3 regions of the Polaromonas sp. P1_E11 genome follow, and region 3 is predicted to be linked to each of the others. Evidence: predicted binding sites of a transcription regulator. Region 3 holds the regulator's gene; each other region holds the start of a gene.
What was found. The regulator sigma-54, encoded in region 3, starts transcription at its own class of promoters, with help from an activator protein. The targets are predictions, from matches to a motif close to TGGCANGNAANCTGCTTT.

Region 1 (4,151 bases), on a different contig from region 3:
GTTCTGGTCGCTGGGCTCGACCTTGCTGGCCGTGGTGGCGCTGGTCGTTTCGATTCCGCTTTGGCTGATTCCGCCGCTGATCCTGGTCTTGCCTCCGCTGATCTGGGGCTGGCTGACCTACCGTGTCATGTCTTATGACGCCATGGTGGACCACGCCAGCAGTGAAGAGCGGCGCCAGATATTCAAGGAGCATCGCCTGCCGTTGCTGGCGATCGGTGTGTTCAGCGGCTACCTCGGCGCGGCTCCCAGCCTGCTGTGGGCCTCGGGCGCGATGTTTGTGGCCATGGCGCCCATCCTGGTGCCGGTGGCCATCTGGATCTACACCCTGGTGTTTGCGTTTTCCTCGCTCTGGTTTGCGCACTACACGCTGTCGGCCCTGGAACAACTTCGCAAGAAGAATAATGCCCTGGCGCCCGACCCGCTTGCGCAAGCAGCTATTGAATCGATAGCAACTGAACTGGCCCCGGAAGCCCTTCCAGGCCCGGCGCCGAGCTTCGGTTCGCTGGGCGGCAAGCCCGAATCACAACCCTGAACCCGTTACCTGACAAGCCTGAACATGACCCCACAATTTGGCCTCATCATCGTCGGCGACGAAATCCTTTCCGGCAAACGCGCCGACAAACACCTGCCCAAAGCCATCGAACTGCTGGGCGCGCGCGGCTTGCAGCTGGCCTATGCCGACTATGTGGGCGACGACCCTGCCCGCATCACGGCAACACTGGCGCGGGCCTTTGCCGCCGCGCGTGAACACGGCGACGTGGTCTTTTCCTGCGGCGGTATAGGCGCCACCCCTGACGACCACACCCGGCAGTGCGCCGCCAGAGCGTTGGGCGTTGACCTTGCGCTGCATCCCACGGCCAAAACACTGATCCTCGAACGCATGGCGGATGTGGCCAAAGAGCAGGGCACGCCCTACGAGCCTGACCGGGACGACAACATCCATCGCCTGAACATGGGCGTGTTTCCGGTCGGCGCGGAGATTATTTCGAACCCTTACAACAAGATTCCCGGCTTTACCTGCCGAGCGGGGCAGGGGGCCGTTCACTTTGTGCCCGGTTTCCCGGTCATGGCCTGGCCCATGATTGAAGGCGTGCTGGATTCAGGCTATACCCACCTGCACCAAAAGTCGGCCTACACCGAAAAGTCAGTGATCATTTTTGGGTCCATGGAGGCCATGCTCACGCCCTTGATGCTCGATATTGAAGCGGCGCATTCCGGCGTCAAGGTCTTCAGCCTGCCGAGCGTGGATCACCCTGAATATGGCCGGCATATTGAGCTCGGGGTGAAAGGCGCCCCTGAAGCGGTGAACCGGGCCTATCCCGTCATGCTGGCGGGGCTGCACAAATTCGACCTGAAATTCGGCCCCGAATTGGTGCGTTAAATAACAGCCCCAAATATGTGCACTTAGCGATTCGCACTTAATTGGTGCATTTGTTACTGCCAGGTGTTTTTTGTATTTTCGGCTGTGCCAAGGCGGGAAGTGAAGCCAGATCACGGCACAATCAGCGGCACAATCCGAGGCTTGGCAGGAAACTGAAGCGCCAATGTCTGTGGCACAAAAAGTGCATTCGACAGCCCGAATAGATTTTTCAACCACCCATCCAGCAACAGGAGATTTTGATGGCAAAGACCGTCGCAGACGTCATGAAAATGGTCAAGGAAAACGAAGTCAAGTTTGTTGACTTCCGTTTTACCGATACCCGGGGCAAAGAACAGCACGTGACCGTGCCCGTGTCCCACTTTGACGAAGACAAATTCACGTCGGGCCATGCGTTCGACGGCTCCTCAATTGCCGGCTGGAAGGGCATTGAAGCCTCCGACATGCAACTGATGCCTGACCCAAAGACGGCCAACATCGATCCGTTCTTTGAAGAAACCACGCTGTTCATGAGCTGCGACGTGCTCGAGCCCGCCGACGGCAAGGCCTATGACCGCGACCCGCGCTCCATCGCGCAGCGCGCAGAGGCTTACCTCAAGGCTTCCGGCCTGGGCGACACCGCTTACTTCGGTCCCGAGCCCGAATTTTTCATTTTTGACGACGTGCGCTGGAATACCGACATGTCGGGTACCTTCTTCAAGATCGAAGAATACGAAGCGCCATGGAATTCGGGCGCCAAGCTCGAAGGCGGCAACCGCGGCCATCGCCCGACCGTCAAAGGCGGCTATTTCCCCGTGCCTCCTGTCGACAGCACGCAAGACATGCGCGCCGAGATGGCCCTGATCCTCGAATCGCTTGGCATCCCCGTTGAAGTGTTCCACCACGAAGTGGCCGGCGCCGGCCAGAACGAAATCGGTACCCGTTTCAGCACGCTGGTTCAGCGCGCCGACTGGACGCAAGTCCTGAAATACGTTGTACAGAACGTGGCCAACGCCTACGGCAAAACCGCCACCTTCATGCCCAAGCCTGTTGTCGGCGACAACGGCTCCGGCATGCACGTTCACCAGTCCATCTGGAAAGACGGCAAGAACCTGTTTGCCGGCGACGGTTATGCAGGCCTGTCTGATTTCGCGCTGTACTACATCGGCGGCATCATCAAGCACGCACGTGCCCTGAATGCCATCACCAACCCAGGCACCAACAGCTACAAGCGTCTGGTTCCTGGCTATGAGGCACCGGTCAAGCTGGCTTACTCGGCCAAAAACCGTTCGGCATCGATCCGCATTCCTTACGTTGCCAATCCCAAGGGCCGCCGTATCGAAGCACGTTTCCCCGATCCGCTGATGAACCCTTACCTGGGCTTCTCGGCCCTGATGATGGCGGGTCTGGATGGCGTGGAAAACAAGATCCATCCGGGCGAAGCCGCCACCAAGGATCTGTACCATCTGCCGCCCGAGGAAGACGCAAAAGTGCCAACCGTGTGCCACAGCCTGGACCAGGCGCTGGACGCACTCGACGTGGGCCGCAGCTTCCTGACCAAGGGTGGAGTGTTCACCGACAGCATGATTGACGCCTACATTGAATTGAAGATGGGTGAAGTCACCCGCCTGCGCCAGGCGACCCACCCCATCGAATTCGAGATGTACTACTCCCTGTAATCAGGGGAGAATGCTCCGGCCGCCAACTGTTTATTTGTACAGTTTGTGGTCAAAAAAGGACGGCAGATGCCGTCCTTTTTTATTGCCCCGGCAGGTTGTGGGTTTGCTGGCTTTGTATTTTTGCACCTTTGCCGCATACTGATAGACCGTCCTTCGCCCTTCCTGGGTATCGGGAGTTCCTATGAAACACACCTTATTGCTTTCTACCTTGTCGTTGCTGCTGGCTGGCGCAGGGAATGCTGCATGGGCGCAGCAGGTATACCGCTGCGCAGGCATCGGAGGTGCGGCCCCTGAATACATCAACAACACCAAAGATGCCCAAAACCGGAGCTGCAAGTTGCTGTCCGGCGGCAATGTGACGGTGATGCAGAGCACGCCGGTGCCCAAAGCCGCGGTTCGTGTGGCTGCGGCCGCAGGCTCCAGTGGCCCGCGCACCGATGGCAGCCCCGAACAGCGGGCCCGCGACAACGATTCGCGCGCCATCCTTGAGGCCGAGTTGAAAAAGGCCGAAGCCAAGCTGGCCGAGCAGCAAAAAGAATTCAACAACGGTGAGCCTGAAAAACAGGGCATTGAGGGCCGTAATTACCAGCGCTACCTGGACCGCGTGGCCGAGCTCAAGGACAGCATCGCCCGCAATCAAAGCGACATTGCCGGCCTGAAGCGCGAAATCTCCCGGCTGCCTGCCCCGGCTTCGGCCGCTGTCGTCAATTAAACCAAGGCGATAAGCCGCGACAAGCCGGCTTCTGGAGGAAAATGGATGGCTTGAATAAGCCCTCCATCCGCGCCGCTTTATCGTCCGTACCGGTCACCGGACTCCCCCCCCGCTTTCAGGCGTTTGACTTGCTGGCTACGCTGGTGGCTGTGGTGCGCACCAACGGCACCGTGGTATTTGCCAATGCTGCACTGGAAGATGCGCTGGGCACTTCACGGCGAACCATTGAAGGCTCTCAGCTTCCCGATTGCTTTACCGAGCCGTTGATTCTGCAAAATGCGCTGGAAGGCGCTGGCAGCAATGAATTTGCCGCCCTGCGCTACGACGCCTGGCTCAAGCGACTGAACCACGAACCGCTGCCCGTGCATGTGGTGGTGGCGCAAACCGACACGCCTGGCGAGGC
Region 2 (4,151 bases), on a different contig from region 3:
ATACTCCGGCGCCGAATACTGGGCTGTGCCCAGGATGTCGTTGTGCCCGCCGGGCGCGTCTGCTTCCATGAGGCTGGCCACGCGGGTTGAACCAAAGTCAATGATTTTGGCCGTGCCGGTCTTGTCGATCATGACGTTCTCGGGCCGCAGGTCCTGGTGCAACATCTCCAGCCGGTGAAACGCGCGCAGGCCTTTGGCGATTTGCTCCACCAGCCCGCGCACGGCTTCCAGCCCGGGCCGGGGGTTGTCAATCATCCACTGGCTCAGTGTTTGCCCGTCGATGTATTCGGTGGCCACGTACACGTAATGACGCTTGCGGGTCGGCACATAAGGCTTCAGCACATGCGCGCTGTTGATGCGCCGGGCGATCCACTCTTCCGTCAAAAACCTTTCAAGGTAGGCCGGGTCGCCACCCAAATCTATCGACGGTGTTTTAAGGATGACAAGCTCGCCCGTTTCGTTGTCTGTGGCCAGGTAGATGTGGCTGCGGCTGCTGCCGTGTACTTCGCGGATGATGGTGTAGCCGTCAAACTGCGTCCTGGCCTCAAGAATGGGCGGAAGCGGCAAGCCCGACAGCTGCTGGAGCAGCTCGCCGGCCTGCCCGTTGGGCAGCTCATCAACGCGAACAATTTGCGCCGTGAGGTTGTCGCCGCTTCCTCGCTCCAGGGCTTTTTCAACGATGGATTTGGCGGCCATATCCAGCCCGCCAGGCTCGTCGGCGCAGATGTGGATGAGGCCGGCCATGTCGTATTCGCTGACGTGTTCGTACACGCCGTCGGTGACCAGCAAAAAAATATCGCCCTGTTCCACCTGCTGGGTCTGGTAGTCGATCTCCAGCTGCGGCTTGAAGCCCAGCGCGCGGCCGAGGTAGCTTTGACCCTGGGAAATCCACACGCGATGATCGTTGGTCAGTTGCTCCAGCGTCTTGCCGCGCAGGCGGTAAATGCGTGAATCACCGACATGAAAAATATGCGCGGTGGTCGACTTGATGACCATGGCGCTCAGGGTGCACACATAGCCTTTGTCTTTGTCGTAGCGGTACTGACTTTTCTGCGTTTGCGCATGCAGCCAGGAATTGGTGGCGCTCAAAATCCGCTCAGCCGACGTCTTGACCGACCAGGCTTCCGAGGTGCAGTAATAGTCTTCGAGGAAACCGGTGACGGCGTACTGGCTGGCCACATCGCTGACGGCGCTGCTGCTGATGCCGTCGGCCAATGCAATGGCAATGCCTTTGGCGCTCAGCTGCGGCTCTTTCGGTACATAGATGCCGTGGAAATCCTGGTTGGTTTCCTTGCGGCCCTTGTCCGAATACTGACCTGCCGATATCTTCAGTTCACTGGACATGTGGGGTACCGGCAAAGCCCCCGCGCATCTTTGCATCTTGCATGCGCGGGAGCTTTTGTTTTGGAAGCAGATTATTTAAAGGAACGTGTCGGTCCGGTTTTAATGTGCGTGGCATACAGCGTCAAGCCGGTGAAGGCCAGGCCGCCCACCAGGTTGCCCAGCACGGTCGGGATTTCGTTCCAGATCAGGTAGTCCATGATGGTGAAGTGCGCGCCCAGCAGCAGGCCGGATGGGAACAGGAACATGTTCACGATCGAGTGCTCGAAGACCATGTAGAAGAACAGCATGATGGGCATCCACATCGCGATCACCTTGCCGCTGACCTGGGTGGAGATCATCGCACCGACCACGCCGGCCGACACCATCCAGTTGCACAGCATGCCGCGTACGAACAATGTGAGCATGCCGTTGGCGCCGTACTTCTGGTAGCCCAGCGTGCGGTTCTCGCCCACAACGCCGATGGCCTTGCCCACGGCGCTGGGCTCGGTCGAAAAGCCGTTCGTGACATAGATCGCCATCATCACGGCCACCGTGAAGGCGCCCAGAAAGTTGCCGGTGAACACCAGGCCCCAGTTGCGCAGCACGCCCTTGACCGTGACACCGGGACGCTTGTCGATCAGCGCCAGCGGGCACAGCACGAACACGCCGGTCAGCAAGTCGAAGCCGAACAGGTACAACATGACAAAACCCACCGGAAACAGCACGGCGCCCAGCAGGGGCTGGCCGGTTTGCACGTTGATGGTGACAGCGAACCAGGCCGCCAGCGCCAGGATGGCGCCGGCCATGTAGGCCCGGATAACGGTGTCGCGGGTGGACATGAAGATTTTGGATTCACCCGCATCCACCATCTTGGTCACAAATTCCGAAGGCACTAGATAAGCCATACGATCCCTCTAAATCCTGTTTTTGCAAAAAAAAATCCACTTCGAGATCTTCAAAAAGATGAAGACCGAAGTGGACGACGTTATCCATTCAGATCGATTGGGCACCGCGAGACTCGCTGCACCCTGCGCAGGCCTTCGTTAGCCTGACCCGAGGGATGCAAGCACATACCGTGCCGCTAACAAAACACCGCGAATCCGGCCTTGCAGGCCCTTGAAGGCACTGCGGAGGCGATTGCGCCGCCCCAAATTTGTGCATCGCCATGTCAAGAGGCTGATATTGGTGCCAACCGCACCCTTCCCTTGATACGGCGCCAGGCGGGTGCTCGAGACCGAAGACTTGGATCGGCCCCTCTAGTCGTTGTGCCCTTGCCGGTTCGATTCCGGTCTCAGGCATCGTGGCCCTTCTTAGGTCATGACACCAAAACTGGTGAACCATTTTCCATAGATCCCCCTATTGGTTGATAGCCTCCATCCTCCGATACAACCAAAATACCTGCCCCGACCCCACTGCGCAGCACCGCTTCCGCTTCGGAAATTCCAGTACCGCCCCCTTCGATTCAACAAACTGCTGCAGACGCCAGGCATCAAGGCGGTTGGGATTCTGGATTTCGACGTGTACGTCCACCACGAGGTTCGGCTTTGGATCCCGGCGCCTGAACATCACGCCTACGCCATGTCTTGATACATCCCACATCTGCGCATCCATGCAAAGTTCCACCTTGAACGGAGTCCCCAATAGCAACTCGTTCCTGGTGATTTCAGGATAGAGCGACAGAAGGCTGGCAACCAGCCTGCGCTGCAGCGCTACAAATTCGACAAGAACTGTTAGTTCGACCATGTTTCTTTCGGTGGCGATGAATGGTGTTCTGCCCTGGCCCTATGGCTTCTTGCCTTCCATCAACTTCACCAGGGCCCAAAGCACCCGGTTGGCGGGCGTGGCCACACCCAGGGCTTCACCGCGCCTGACGACCAGCCCGTTGAGGTAGTCGATTTCGGTGGGTTTGCCGCGCGCCAGGTCTTGTGCGGTAGATGACAACTGGTTGGGCATGCTGCCGGCCAGTTTGTCCACGGCCAGATGCATGTCGCCCTGCACCTGCACGCCTTCGGCCTCTGCCACGGCCAGGCATTCGGCCACCACGTCGCGCATGACGTCTTTCACGCCCTCGCCTTCCACGGTTTTGCCGTACGGCAGCTGCGCGATGGCTGAGACGGCGTTGTAGGCGCAGTTGAGGATGAGCTTGGCCCACAGCGCGCCGCGCACATTGCTGGAGATTTCAACTGGCACACCAGCCGCTGTGAAGGCCTGCGCAACCGCCTCGCTCTGGCTGGCCGGCTCAATCACCAGCTCACCGCGGCCATGGTGCCTGACGTGGCCGGGGCCGGCCATTTCGGTGGCCACGTACACCACGGCGGCCGCCACTGCGTGCTGCGGCAACACAATGCGCAGGCGGTCGGCATTGTCTACGCCGTTTTGCAGGCAGAGCACTAGCGCATCCGGCGCCAGGTGCGGCCGGATCAGCGCACCGGCAGCTTCGGTGTCCGTGGATTTCACGCAGAACAGCACCAGGTCAGCACCCTGCACGGCGGTGGGTTCGCTGCTGGCGGCCAGGCGCACATGCTCGTCGAAAGTGCGGGTTTCCATGTGCAGGCCGTCGCTCTGGATGGCGTCAGCATGCCGGGGCCGGGCGATCAGCGTTACGTCAAGTCCCGCTCGGGCCAGCATGCCGCCGTAATAACAACCAACGGCGCCAGCGCCCATCACTGCGACTTTGAGGGATTGGGTCATGGGGGTCTTTGCCTTCGAAGAGATGCAGATACGGAAACGTAAAAAGGAATTGTGGGTGAAGTCTGCCGCCCCTGCAGGCGACCGGGCCTCTTGGGAACCTGTTCGCGGTCTACACAGGGCCGCCGGCAAAGCGCCGG
Region 3 (4,151 bases):
AAGTACTTCTGGAAGGCAAAGCGGCGATTGATGCCGGGCGCGATATTGCAGGCGATCTGCGCCGCTTCAATCGCAATGGTGCCGGAGCCGCAGCAGGGGTCATAAAGCGGCACGCCTTCTTTACAGAGCTGGTCCCAGCCGCTGGCGGCAATCATGGCCGCGGCCAGGGTTTCTTTCAGCGGCGCATCACCCTTGTCTTCACGCCAGCCGCGCTTGAAGAGCGGCTCGCCCGAGGTGTCGATATAAACCGTGACGGTGTCGGTCGTCAGGTGCACGTAGATGCGCACGTCGGGCCAGCGCGTGTCGACGCTGGGCCGCACGTCATCGAACTTGGCGCGAAAACGGTCGGCAATCGCGTCCTTGATCTTCAGCGCCGCGAAGTTCAGGCTTTGCAGCGGGCTGTGCTGGGCGGTGATCTCGACCTTGAAGGTCTGCTTGGGCGTGAACCAGATTTCCCAGGCCACGTTGGCAGCAGCGTTGTAGAGGTCTTGCTCACTGCGGTACTGGTTGTGCTGCAGCTCGATCAGCACGCGCTGCGCCAGCCGGCTGTGCAGGTTGAGCTGCAACGCGTCGCGCCAGGAAGCCTGAAGCTGCACGCCGGCACGCCAGGCTTTGCCGTCAATACCAGTGACACGCTTGACCTCGGTGGCCAGCAGGGTTTCGACGCCTGCGGCGCACGGTAAAAAGAGTTGGAGTTGATTCATGACTGACTTTGAAGGGCGGGGCTGCGCGGCCTGATCGGGCGGCTAGAGTGATTTGCGCAAATTGGCTGGGGCGATGCGCAAGGCTTCGCGGTATTTGGCCACGGTGCGGCGCGCGCATTCAATGCCCTGTTCCTTCAGCATCTCGGAAATCTGGTTGTCGCTGAGCGGCTTCTTGAGGCTTTCGGACGAGACGAATTGTTTGATGAGCGCGCGCACCGCCGTGCTGGAGGCATTGCCGCCGGTTTCGGTGCCGAGCGCGGAGCCAAAGAAATACTTGAGCTCGAAGGTGCCGAAGGGCGTACCCATGTACTTGGCCGTGGTCACGCGCGAGATGGTGGACTCATGCAGCCCCAGCTCGTCGGCGATTTCGCGCAGCACCAGCGGGCGCATGGCGAGCTCGCCGTGCGTGAAGAAGTTTTTCTGCCGCTCCACAATCGCGCTGCTCACGCGCAGGATGGTGTCAAAGCGCTGCTGGATGTTCTTGATGAACCAGCGGGCCTCTTGCAGGCGCTGCTGCAGCGCCTGGCCGCCCTGGCCCTTGTGCTGCTTGAGGGCATTGGCGTAAATGTCGTGCACGCGCAGGCGCGGCATCACGTCGCCATTGAGCGAAACCTTGAAGCCGCGGCCCGATTTGATGACGATGACGTCGGGCACGATCAGGTTGCGCTCCACGTTCACAAAGCGGCGCCCGGGCTTGGGGTCGAGCCGGCCAATCACCGTGATGGCGCCCTTGATGGCGGCTTCGGTGAACCCACACAGGTGCGACAGGCGCTTGACGTCGCGCTTGGCCAGCAGCTCCATCGGTTGCTTGCACATGGCAATGGCTGCGCGGGTTTCTTCGCAGTCCTTGCAGTCCAGCAGCTGCAGGCTCAGGCATTCCGCCAGGTTGCGCGCACCGACTCCGGCAGGCTCCATGTGGTGCAGCAGCTTGAGCGCCATCGCAAAACGCTGCTCCAGCTCTTCCGCCTGCGCCATGTCATCTTTTGCTAGACCGGCCGCGAGCGACGCCAGGCTGTCTTCAAGGTAGCCGTCGTCGTTGAGCGATTCAATGAGGAAGTGCAGCGCGGCACGGTCCTCCTCCGACAGGCGCAAGCTCAGCGATTGCCGGTGCAGGTGGTCCTGCAGCGACTCATGGCTGCCCGTGAGGTCGGAGGCCTCGGCTTCGCTCTCTTCATTGTTGTTCTTGCGCGGCGGTGCGTCGCTTCCCCACTCGCTGTCGTCAGGTGTGGTTTCTACCGAGCCATCGCCTTCCCAGCTTTCCTCGAGCTTGGGCTCCGCGCTGACTTCTGCGTCGTTGGGGGTTGCGGCGCTTGTCTCGTCTGCGCCGCCAGCTATCGAATCCGTAGCAGATTCAAACTCGCGGCTGTCCTGGCTGACCGGCGTGTTGATGTGCTCCAGTCCAAATTCTTCGCGCACCGCCGTCTCTTCCGACACTTCCAGAAACGGGTTTTCGTCGAGCATCTGCTCGACCTCCTGGCTCAGCTCGAGCGTCGACAGCTGCAACAGCCGGATCGACTGCTGCAGCTGGGGCGTCAGCGCAAGATGCTGCGAGACGCGGAGTGACAGACCTTGTTTCACTGGAGGTTTAACTTGGCTCGTTGATAAAAGAGCGGAAAGAATTTTTCAAGCCGGGGCCGCGGATCTGGCTTTGCCAGGCCGCAGGCGTCGCCCCCTCGAGGGGGGCGGGAGCTACACGAAGTGAGCGACAACAGGGGGGAACCATGTTCTACATCTTGAAGTGCTCGCCCAGGTAGACGCGGCGCACATCGGCGTTGTTCACGATCTCGGACGGTGTGCCTTGCGCCAGCACATGGCCGTCGCTGATGATGTAGGCGTGGTCGCAAATACCCAGTGTTTCACGCACGTTGTGGTCCGTGATCAGCACGCCGATGCCACGCGATTTGAGGAAGCCGATGATGCGCTGGATTTCGATCACGGCAATCGGGTCGATACCGGCAAAGGGCTCATCCAGCAGGATGAAGCGCGGCTGGGTTGCCAGCGCCCGCGCGATTTCGACCCGGCGGCGTTCACCGCCCGAGAGCGCCGGTGCCGGTGAGTTGCGCAAATGATCTACCCGCAAATCCTGCAGCAGGGCGTCGAGCCGCGACTCGATGTCTGCGCGCCCCAGCGGTTTTCCGGTTTTGCCGAGTTGCAACTCCAGTACGGCACGCACGTTTTCTTCCACCGTGAGCTTGCGGAAAATCGACGCTTCCTGCGGCAGGTAGCTCAGGCCCAGGCGGGCACGCAGGTGAATCGGCATGTGCTCGACCGATTCGCCGTCGATGGAAATTTCGCCTGCATCGGCGCGCACCAGGCCCACGATCATGTAGAACGAGGTCGTTTTGCCCGCGCCGTTGGGGCCCAGCAGGCCCACGACTTCGCCTTTTTGCACGGACAGCGAAACGTCCTGCACCACCTTGCGGCTGCCGTACGATTTTTGCAGACCTTGCGCAACAAGGCGGCTGGGGGTCAGGGCAGGAGCGGCGGGGGCCGCTGAAGTGTCAGTCACCACATCCATCTGTGCAGTTCTTTCTAGTTCTTTTCATTGCCCAGCGTCGTGCTGGGGCGCAGAACCGGGGCGGGGCCTGCGGGCGGCGCCGCGACGGGTGCCGAGGCTGTCGCGCGGGGTGACAGCATGGCGCGAACCCGCCCCGTGGGGTTGCTGGCCGTACGGTTTTGCGCGCCCCCATCCACGGTGAAGACATCGGTGTTGTTGTCGTAAACAATCAGGCTGCCAGTGGTTTCGTCCACCAGGGTGGCGCCGTTGTAGCGGCGCACCACCGCCCGCTTGATGAACTTCACCAGGTCGGCACGGCTGTCATATTCAATGCGTTCGCCTTCGCCTTCGATGTATTCGTCTACGCCGTCACGCTTTTTCCGGTAAAACGCCAGTTTGCCGGGCGCCGCGATGGACACCGCCTGCTGGTAGCCTTCGGGATCCTGCATGACGTCAACGCGCTCGCCGCGCACGATGGTCGTGCCCTTGGTGATCACCACATTGCCGGTAAAAACGCTGGTTTGCTTCAGGTCGTCATAACGCAGGGCATCTGCTTCCGCGTTCATGGGCTTGTCCCGATCAGCTTTTTCGGCAGCGGCCGGGAAAGCCGACCCCAGCGCCAGGATGACCGGCAGGATGAGGGAAAAAATGGGGTGTTTCATAAGGCACGAATCTTGCTGCTTGGTGTTGGGTCATTGTAGCCATGCCAGCTGCGGGAATGGCTTACTCCGAAAAAGTAGGGGCATAAAAGCCATAAAAAAACCCGCCGTGCAAAGGGCGGGTTTTCGAAAGGCAGGCGCCGGCCTGGCTTTGCCGGGCCTTACTTTTTGGCGTTACGGGTCTGTCCAACCAGGTAATCGGTGACCTGCAGCGCCCGTGCCATGGTCTGGGTCAGGGAGCCTGTGGTGTAGTAACGCCCTGCGATACCCAGTGCGGGAACGCCGTCAACC

Region 1: the regulator sigma-54 is predicted to act here: its motif matches at 1,552-1,569, upstream of glnA (type I glutamate--ammonia ligase).
Region 2: the regulator sigma-54 is predicted to act here: its motif matches at 2,387-2,404, upstream of AC1D11_RS14410 (formate/nitrite transporter family protein).

What each region holds. Positions count from the first base shown of each region.
Region 1 is NZ_JBFUBA010000002.1:494,313-498,463, reverse strand. It holds gene AC1D11_RS09840 (EI24 domain-containing protein) at 1-532, shown strand, start outside; gene AC1D11_RS09835 (competence/damage-inducible protein A) at 557-1,381, shown strand; gene glnA (type I glutamate--ammonia ligase) at 1,621-3,036, shown strand; gene AC1D11_RS09825 (hypothetical protein) at 3,218-3,748, shown strand; gene glnL (nitrogen regulation protein NR(II)) at 3,790-4,151, shown strand, end outside.
Region 2 is NZ_JBFUBA010000003.1:135,677-139,827, forward strand. It holds gene AC1D11_RS14405 (bifunctional protein-serine/threonine kinase/phosphatase) at 1-1,344, opposite strand, end outside; gene AC1D11_RS14410 (formate/nitrite transporter family protein) at 1,416-2,228, opposite strand; gene AC1D11_RS14415 (DUF6896 domain-containing protein) at 2,680-3,066, opposite strand; gene AC1D11_RS14420 (ketopantoate reductase family protein) at 3,106-4,014, opposite strand; gene AC1D11_RS14425 (LysR family transcriptional regulator) at 4,124-4,151, opposite strand, start outside.
Region 3 is NZ_JBFUBA010000005.1:99,146-103,296, reverse strand. It holds gene AC1D11_RS17700 (THUMP domain-containing class I SAM-dependent RNA methyltransferase) at 1-704, opposite strand, end outside; gene AC1D11_RS17695 (RNA polymerase factor sigma-54) at 747-2,282, opposite strand; gene lptB (LPS export ABC transporter ATP-binding protein) at 2,431-3,222, opposite strand; gene lptA (lipopolysaccharide transport periplasmic protein LptA) at 3,237-3,863, opposite strand; gene AC1D11_RS17680 (thiol:disulfide interchange protein DsbA/DsbL) at 4,022-4,151, opposite strand, start outside.